3 regions of the Lysinibacillus sp. NPDC097214 genome follow, and region 1 is predicted to be linked to each of the others. Evidence: riboswitches for the same ligand, from Rfam matches in the RefSeq annotation. Region 1 holds a riboswitch; each other region holds the start of a gene.
The links. A riboswitch is a leader RNA that binds a small molecule or an ion and turns the genes downstream of it on or off. The one in region 1 is predicted to bind S-adenosylmethionine.
Positions count from the first base shown of each region.

Region 1 (3,284 bases):
GAGGCAATCATCAATTATTGTCAGTCGTTATTAAAAAAAGCGGAGAAAAAAGTTCTTTTATCAATGTGGGAAGATATGTATGAAGAATTGCGAGAAGATTTACATGAGGTCGCTCAGCGCATTCCGGTTCATGGCATTACATTGTATGTGGATGAAAATATTGCATCCGTTGACCAGCATCGCATTACTCAATATACGAGGAAAGCTTCTACGCCCCATTGGTTTATTCTATCTGTAGATGGTCAAGAGATGATTTATGGTCACTCACCGTCCAATCAAGAAACGGCTTTTATTACAAATGACCCTGTGCACATCTATTTATTAGAGGATTATATATGGCATGACGTGCTTGTCAATCGACTGTTAAAGCGCGATAATTCGGATCTTGGGGAATGGATTACTAAAGAACGTAAAGCCTTTTTTGTAGAGTGAAAACATAAAAAAGAATCTACAAGCCATCATGTACATTACAGATGGCGAGCAGATTCTTATTTTTTGTTAAATAGTAATTTTTATCTTAATAAAATACTTTATCAACATTGTATTTAGCGCGGAATGAATTGATTGCGTATGTTTCGTAAATTTCACGTTCCATAGGATCTTCCACTTCATACACTTCAATTTTGAAAATTTCATCACGATGATTTTTCATCGGTGAAACATTGTCCTCAAAATGCTTTTTAATACGTTGACGAATTTTACGTGCTTTACCGACAAATAATAGCTCGTTCTCTTCATTGTAGAATAAGAAAATGCCGCCATTTTCACGTGTGATTTTATGGAAATCAATAAAACCATGGTACGGCGTGATTGGTACATCACCTGGCTTTAAATCTTGTTCGCGTTGGCGAATTACTAAATCTGGTTTTGGAAAATCAATTTTAATCAAACTATTCACGTTCCTCTCTGTTACTAAAGGTATATGTTAACATAAGTACAGCATGTTTACCATCAAATTTAACTTTTTTCAGCAGTAGTCTCTCACCTCTATAGATGATGAGATGAATGCGGTTTTAAGTCACTTTCCAGCGGGTGTCCAAACATCAGCTGAAATAGAGGAACTCAGTCTAAGAACGCCACGTCCTGTGGCAACGACTGAGTGACCAACATCACGTTGGCCCAAAGCCTCCGGCGGATGTCACGGAATCGGAAAGGAGTTCTTAGGATGTTAGCCTAAAATCATCGCATCCATGCGATAACGGCTAACTGACCTGCATCGGTAAAAACGCCACGTCCTGTGGCATTACCGAAATGACCGACATCGTGTCGGCCCTCGTGCAGGCCTAAGCACAAAGCCGATTCCGGACGCAATTATGCCGAGGCATAATTGATTTGATTGATGTAAACTTAGTTTGCTTCAATATTAGTGTTAAACAAATTACATCATGACATGCATGGTTAATAACAAAATATTCTATGTATTATTGATATTCTTAATTGTTCATGTTACAATTCTTTTTAATTAAATAATCTTATCAAGAGAAGTAGAGGGATTTGGCCCGATGACGCTTCAGCAACCTCTAACAAAAGTTAGAAAGGTGCTAATTCCAGCAAAGGATAATGTCCTTTGAGAGATAAGAGTGAACGTGGTAAATCCTTCTCATTCTATCTCAAATGGAATGAGGGGGATTTTTTAATTTTATCGAAAAAGAAGACTTAATGAGCTTTGCGCAGGGCCTGTGAATGGAGACTAAGGCCAAATTGATTTTAACTAGAGAGGGGAAAGCAAGATGCCAATTAATATTCCAAAAAACTTACCAGCTGGAGAACATTTACGTGAGGAAAAAATCTTCGTTATGGAAGAGGACAGAGCGAAAACGCAACAAATTCGTCCATTAAATATATTAATTTTCAACTTAATGCCGGAAAAAGAAAAAACAGAGCTGCAATTACTACGTTTATTAGGTAATACCCCGTTACAAGTGAATATTACATTTTTAAATACTGCTACTCATGAATCGAAAAATGTTAGTAAATCACATTTACAATTATTTTATACGACTTTCAATCAAATTCGCCATCGTCGCTATGATGGCATGATTATTACGGGTGCACCAGTAGAAAAAATGGCGTTTGAAGAAGTGAACTACTGGCAGGAAATTTCAGAAATTATGGATTGGTCCAAAACAAACGTAACATCGGTCCTTCATATATGTTGGGGAGCACAGGCAGCATTATACCATCATTACGGTATTGGTAAAATTGGGCTTTCTGCTAAATGCTCAGGTGTATATTCTCATGTCATTACGGATTTAACAGTGGATTTAGTAAGGGGCTTTAGTGATTTGTTTACGGCACCACATTCACGTTATACATCTGTATCTATTGACGAAGTACGCAACCATCCTGATTTACGATTACTATCTTATTCAGAAGATGCTGGTGTTTTCATTGTGCAATCTAAGGACAACAAAAATATTATGATTACCGGTCACCTTGAATATGATGCGACAACTTTAGCGGATGAATATAGTCGTGATGTTGCGAAAGGAATAGATATTGAGGTACCCGTGAATTACTTCCCAAATGATGATCCAGGAAATGAACCGATTAATACGTGGCGTGCCCATACACATTTATTATTCTCGAATTGGCTGAACTACTATGTTTACCAAGAAACACCATATGAATGGGATTTTGTTGATCAGATTGAATATCATATTTAATGCTATAAATGGTGACCTTGATCATTTCAGGTCATCATTTTTTTTGCCATTATGCTGTTAATTTTCTGATGAATCTTTATTTTTATCACTGTTTGGCGTATTTCCGGTATCGCTATCATTCTGTGTAGTATTGCCGGCATCGTTTTCACTTTTACTTTGAGTAGTATTTTCGCCATTACTACTATTTGTACTTTCAGAAGCGTTTTCGTTATTGCTACTACTTGTATTTTGAGAAGCATTACCGGCATTGTTGTTACTTGAACTTTGAGAAGCGTTTTCGTTATTGCTACTACTTGAACTTTGAGAAGAATTACCGCCATTGTTGTTACTTTCACATTGAGCAGAATTTTCGTTATTGCTACTACTCGCACTTTTAGAAGTATTACCGTCATTGCTGTTACTTGAACTTTGAGCAGAATTTTCGTTATTGCTATTACTTGTACTTTGAGAAGAATTACCGCCATTGCTGTTACTTGAACTTTGAGAAGCGTTTTCGTTATTGCTACTACTTGTACTTTGAGAAGCATTACCGCCATTACTGTTACAATCACTTTGGGTAGAATTATCGTTATTGCTATTATTTGCACTTTGAACAGAATCATCGTTATTGCTATTACA
Region 1 covers NZ_JBNNSS010000004.1:397,051-400,334, reverse strand. The annotation lists gene ACQKMI_RS11965 (TrmB family transcriptional regulator) at 1-432, shown strand, start outside; gene ACQKMI_RS11960 (nucleotide excision repair endonuclease) at 518-889, opposite strand; SAM riboswitch class I at 1,470-1,581, shown strand; gene metA (homoserine O-acetyltransferase MetA) at 1,731-2,666, shown strand; gene ACQKMI_RS11950 (endospore germination permease) at 2,724-3,284, opposite strand, start outside.

Region 2 (3,284 bases), on a different contig from region 1:
CCGCTGCTACTTCTACTAATTCCTTGGCAATTGCAATCCCTTCTAGTGTTGCGCGTTCCTTATCATCGCCACAAGCTTTCATACGTGCTAACGCATCCTCCGATAGTTTGATGCCTGGCACTTCATGATGTAAAAACTCCGCACTTTTATAGCTCGTTACTGGCATAATACCTATATAAATTGGTGCTTCTAAATGCTTTGTCGCCTCGTAAATTTCCACGATTTTTTCCTTTGAATAAACGGGCTGTGAAATAAAATAATCTGCTCCATGTTCAATTTTCTTTTCTAATCTAGACACAGCACGATCCAGTACACGTACATTAGGATTAAAGGCAGCCGCTACAGAGAAATTTGCCTTTTTACGAAGTGGTTTCCCTGAGAACGATACACCTTCATTTAACTGTTTTATCAATTGAATTAGCTCCATTGAAGATACGTCATAAACGCTTGTGGCCCCTGGGAAATCGCCTACCTTTGTCGGATCTCCAGTCACTGCTAGAATATCGTGAATCCCTAGTGCATTTAATCCCATTAAATGTGATTGAAGACCAATTAAATTACGATCTCGGCATGTTATATGAGTTAACGGTCGTACTCCGTGCGTTTCTTTCAGTAAGGCACCCATTGCGACATTACTAATCCTTGGAGAAGCAAGTGAATTATCTGCCATCATGACTACATCTGCGCCCGCCTCATATATTTTTTTTGCACCTGCAATAAAACCTTCGATTTCTAAATGTCTTGGTGTATCTAACTCCACTATAACTGAGCGCTCACGTTTTACTTTTACATGTAATGGCTCATAATTTGGTGGCTCTGCCTCACGTACAACTTCGACTTTTTCTGGCTTTGCATACTTTTCCTCGACCGGAGATAGCTCCTCTAAGTACTTTTTCGCTGCAGCAATATGCTTTGGTGTCGTACCACAGCACCCACCAATTAAACGTACCCCTTGATCGCGAAGCTCTACTGCTGCTCGACCGAAATAATCTGCCTCTGACTCATAAACGACACGGCCATCCTCCAAATCAAGAAGAGAGGCGTTCGGATACGCTGACATAAATGCCTTCTTAGGAAGCTCTACACCTTCAAATGCTTGTATAGTATGGTGAGGCCCTAAACGACAGTTAACACCTACAATATCAGCACCTAGCGCTTCAAGCTCATGTAGGGCGTTATTTAAGCTCATTCCATTTTGCAAAATTCCTGGTTCATGCATAGAAACTTGAGCAATAATCGGTAATTTAGTTTTAGCTCGTAGCATCGTTAAAGTCGCTGTTAGCTCTTCAAAATCATAATATGTTTCAAGTAAAAGGCCATCTGGATTTCCTGCAAGTAAAACCGTTGCCTGCTCATCAACTGTTGCTAAAATTTCCTCTAACGTTGCATCACTTTTTCGAATACCACGGATTCCCCCAATAGTACCTAAGACAAACTGTCCACCATCTGCTGCTGCTCGTTTTGCAATTGTTATAGCGGCCTCATTAAACTGCTGCACACGAGATTCTAATCCGTAGCGGGCTAATTTTATGGCATTAGCTCCGTAAGTGTTCGTTTGAATAACATCAGCACCAGCTGCTATGTATTCTCTATGAATCTTTTCAATTAATTCAGGTTTTTGTATATTCATTTCCTCATGGCAATACTCCAAACCATAGCCGTATAAAACTGTACCAATTGCACCATCTGCAGTAAGAACATGTGTTTTTAACCTTTCAAGCAATCCCATAAAACTAGCCTCTCTTCCATTATTTATAAAAAAATAAAAAAGCCTTCTTTTACATAAAAAGAAGGCTTTAACGTTTCGTAATTGTTTTTCCTTCTCATCTTCGACACAATGGTCTTCTGGATTTAGCACCTGACAATAAGTTGGTTGCTGAAGCTTCATAGGGCCAGTCCCTCAGCTTCTCTTGATAAGAATGTAGTATGAATTTTTTAAATAATTAAAAGAATCATATCGTTTACGAACGATTGAGTCAAGACTATTTCACAGAACAGAGGATAATTTTTACGAAAAACATTATATTTTAACTTCTTTCAGCAATGTTTTATGTACCGAAAGCGTAGCGACAGGTTCAAAAGTCTCTCACCTCTATAGGTGGTGAGATGAATGCGAATTTAAGTTACTTTTCAGCGTGTGTCCAAACACCCGCTGAAATAGAGGAACTCAGTCTTAGAGCGCCACGTCCTGTGGCAACGACTGAGTGACCAACATCATGCTGTTGCTGACGCTTCGCTTTCGCACAGACAAAACACGTTGCTGACGCTGCGTTAGCACTACGCTTTCGCGCAAAAGACATCTGTTGGCCCAAAGCCTCCGGCGGATGTCACAAAATCGGAAAGGAGTTTCTTAAAGGATGTTAGCCTAAAATCATCGCATCCATGCGATAACGGCTAACTGACCTGCATCGGTAAAAACGCCACGTCCTTGTGGCATTACCGAAATGACCGACATCGTGTCGGCCCTCGTGCAAGCCTAAGTACAAAGCCGATTCCAGACGCAATTATGCCGAGGCATAATTGATTTTATCAATTCAAACAATTACGATAGTTTTTCAACAAGCTCCTCACCAATTTTTTTACCATTTTGAATACACGCACCTATGCCTACTCCGAAATAAGAGCACCCCGCTATTGATAAGTTCGGATAGTTTTTCTCAAGCTCTTGTAAGAGACCTTGCAACGCTTCACGATGTGCCAAATCATACTTTGGCATCTGGTCGATCCATTTTGTCACGTCAACAATAGTTGGTGTTTCCTCAATCCCCAAGCTTTTTCTTACATCCTCTAGAGCAACAGCTGCTAACTCTTCATCTGACATCAAACGCAATCTCTCATACTTAGGATTAATGCTCTTATAAAAAAGTCGTACAAGTAATTTTCCTTCTGCTGAAGTGTGTTTCCACTTGCGACTTGTCCACGTTGCTGCATTACAAATAACATCCGAATTATGTGACACAATATAGCCCGTTCCATCCGCGGGTAATCTATTATCAGGTACATCAAATCCTAAGTAAATCGTAATGGCGGATGCAGTATTGAATTGTTCAAAATAGCCGTTCAAAGATTCATCCTGCAATAAACTTTGTACCGCCTCATTTGGTAGTGCCAGTACAACATGATTCGCTTCAATCATTTTACCGTTTGCTAATGTAACAGCGTATTGATTCTCCTGCTTCTTAACACTGGTAGTGGCAATTCCTTTTATAATTTCTACATCCGTTAATGTTTCTTCAAGTCGATCAATTAGTGATGATAAACCATTTTTAAATGAAATAAATTTT
Region 2 covers NZ_JBNNSS010000015.1:29,582-32,865, forward strand. The annotation lists gene ACQKMI_RS22510 (bifunctional homocysteine S-methyltransferase/methylenetetrahydrofolate reductase) at 1-1,729, opposite strand, end outside; SAM riboswitch class I at 1,821-1,920, opposite strand; gene ACQKMI_RS22515 (hypothetical protein) at 2,124-2,312, opposite strand; gene ACQKMI_RS22520 (protoporphyrinogen oxidase) at 2,543-3,284, opposite strand, start outside.
Region 2: linked by a shared signal. The riboswitch ahead of ACQKMI_RS22510 (bifunctional homocysteine S-methyltransferase/methylenetetrahydrofolate reductase) and the one ahead of metA (homoserine O-acetyltransferase MetA) in region 1 are both predicted to bind S-adenosylmethionine.

Region 3 (3,284 bases), on a different contig from region 1:
TGGACGGATAAATAATTGATGAGCGAACAGATTGTGCCAAGCATATTCATTGATTACTTGGATGCTTAATTGAGAATCTTTGTCAGCACCAGCAAAGCCTTTGAATACGAATAATTCGTCACGTTCTTTTAAATATTTTACTACTTTTACATATAAGTTATCGAACACTTCAGAAGAAATTGGTCGGTTAACTTTTCCCCAGTCAATTTTATCTTTTGTACTCTCTTCTTCTACCGTATATTTATCTTTAGGTGAACGACCAGTGTATTTGCCAGTTTCTGCACGAACTGCGCCATCTACTGTTAACATAGCTTCACCACGAGAAGTAGCTTTTTCAGCTAATTGTGGTACTGAAAGTTGAACATTAATGTTACTGCCGCTTAATAATTCCTTCAGTTCGTTTGCAATTTCTACTGAATTCATCGATTAAATACCATCCTTTTTTATAGTATTCCCTTGAGTCTGAGGGAGATTTTCTTAATTTCAAAAATAGTATAACACAATTGGTTTAATAATCTATACTAATTAAGAAATTATTTTTCAGATTTTATTACTTTTCAAGAAAACGACAAAAAGTAAATTAATTCGTTTTAATAATGCTTTTTACCCTATTTATAATAAGTGATCAGACAATCACTTTCGACACAGCAAAATTGTGTTTAGAAGCTTTTGGCTAACATGAGGTTCGCACAGGATGTGAAGTTTTAGCTTGTTTTTTATTCGTTGGAGCTTGTCTTCGATTGAATAGGGGCTACAATCATATTCATCCACCACATGTTCTGTAGCTGACGCTTTGCTTTCGCTACAAAATGTGCTGTAAAGGGATACACATATGTTAACACATGATGTGAGGTGGAGAGTAGGGATTATTTTGTTTAAATTTACAGCATAATCCAAAAAAGTTTCATTATAATTCCATACTATCTTATATGAATACAATCAATTGTACCTCGGCATAGTTGGATTCGGAGTCGGCTTTGTGCTTAGGCCAGCAGATGTTTTTTGCGCGTAAGCGAAGCGACAGCAACACGGTTTTATCTGTGCGACAGCAACAACAACACGAGGGCCGACACGATGTCGGTCATTTCGGTAATGCCACAGGTCGTGGTGTACTTAGTCTGAGTTCCTCTATTTCAGTGGGTGTTGGGACACTCGCTGAAAGAAGTGAAAAAAATTTGACAACGTTCGACCTTTTACGTATTATGAGATATTGAACGGATACTCTTATCCCGAGCTGGTGGAGGGTCAGGCCCTATGAAACCCGGCAACCTGCATGAACTATTTCACGACATGCGCTGGTGCCAATCTGATGCAAGGGGAAACCCCTTGAACGATAAGAGTGAAAGGTTACGAAGTCATTATTCCTTTCCTCATGTTAAGTAAGCGTGAGAAAAGGATTTTTTTATTGTTAAAAACGAATGTAAAGGTAAGTATATAGTCCTTTCCTTATTATAATGACGGATCTTTCGAAAACCTCGTGTTAAAAGCAGTAGTTGTTTTTTGTGTGAAAGTGAAACGACAGCAACAGTTGTTTTTTGTGCGAAAGTGAAACGACAGCAACAGCTACAACAACGGCTTTAGAGTTCAATCTATAGGAGCGGGCTTGACATGGGTAATGAGTACCGTATTAATTCGCAAATATTATTTGTAAAAGTAATAGGAGGAAAATCAAATGACAAACCGTCGATTGTTTACATCAGAGAGTGTAACAGAAGGACATCCAGACAAAATTTGTGATCAAATCTCGGATGCCATTTTAGATGCCATTTTAACAGAAGATCCAAACGCACGTGTAGCGTGTGAAACAACAGTAACAACTGGCTTAGTATTAGTAGCAGGAGAAATTACTACTTCTACTTATGTAGACATTAAAGGTATCGTTCGTGATACTGTAGCAGAAATCGGTTATACACGTGGGAAATATGGTTTTGATGCAGAAAACCTAGCAGTACTTGTTGCTATTGGTGAGCAATCACCTGATATTGCTCAAGGTGTTGACCAAGCCTTAGAGGCGCGTGAAGGCTCTATGACTGACGCTGACATTGAAGCAATTGGCGCAGGTGACCAAGGTTTAATGTTCGGTTATGCATGTAACGAAACACCAGAGCTTATGCCATTACCAATTAGTTTAGCGCATAAATTGGCTCGTCGTTTAACGGAAGTACGCAAATCTGGTGAACTAGCATATTTACGTCCAGACGGAAAAACACAAGTAACAATTGAGTATGATGAAAACAATGTACCAGTGCGTGTTGATACGATTGTCATTTCTACACAGCATGACGAAGAAGCTACACTTGAGCAAATTCAAGCAGACTTAAAAGAATTCGTTATTGCCCCAGTTGTTCCAAGTGAATTATTAGATGCTGAGACTAAATATTTCATTAACCCAACTGGCCGATTCGTAATTGGTGGTCCAAAAGGAGACGCTGGTCTAACTGGACGTAAAATCATCGTTGATACATACGGTGGCTATGCACGTCATGGTGGAGGTGCTTTCTCTGGTAAGGATGCAACTAAGGTAGACCGTTCAGCGGCATATGCAGCACGCTATGTGGCGAAAAATATCGTAGCAGCTGGTTTAGCAGATCGCGCTGAAGTACAACTAGCTTATGCGATTGGTGTTGCTCAACCCGTATCTATTGCAGTTGATACTTTCGGGACAGGAAAAGTTACAGAAAGTGAAATTGTAAAATGGGTACGTGAGCTATTTGACCTACGCCCAGCGGGGATTATTAAAATGCTTGACCTACGTCGCCCAATTTATAAGCAAACTGCAGCATATGGTCACTTCGGTCGTACAGACTTAAATGTACCTTGGGAACAAACAGACAAAGCTGACGCATTACAAGAAAAAGCAGGTTTATAAACTATTCAGCTAAAGTAATAAAGTAGCTGAAAAAATATTTTAATATACTATTACAGAAAGGGGCTCAACATGCTAATGCCCCTTTCGTTGTTTTTAACTTCTTTCAGCGAAAAAAATAAGCTCCTTATCATAATCGTGTATGGCTCGGTTGTCCAAGCAAACGAGGAGCTGCTTTGATTTAGTTGAAATAACTATTTATTTTTTGGTTGAAGAGATTTATAGTATTGACCTTTTTCTACATATTCACGTATGATGCGTTCCATATCTTCTTTATCTTCATCGTTTAATTCTCTTACAACTTTTGCGGGACGCCCTAATGCTAAGCTATTTGGAGGAATGACTTTGCCTGGAGGTACAAGGCTACCCGCCCCAATGAATGCACCCTCTCCAATCTCCGCTCCGTCTAATACGATAG
Region 3 covers NZ_JBNNSS010000001.1:782,631-785,914, reverse strand. The annotation lists gene pckA (phosphoenolpyruvate carboxykinase (ATP)) at 1-423, opposite strand, end outside; gene ACQKMI_RS03695 (hypothetical protein) at 996-1,214, shown strand; SAM riboswitch class I at 1,222-1,340, shown strand; gene metK (methionine adenosyltransferase) at 1,673-2,869, shown strand; gene ACQKMI_RS03685 (gamma carbonic anhydrase family protein) at 3,061-3,284, opposite strand, start outside.
Region 3: linked by a shared signal. The riboswitch ahead of metK (methionine adenosyltransferase) and the one ahead of metA (homoserine O-acetyltransferase MetA) in region 1 are both predicted to bind S-adenosylmethionine.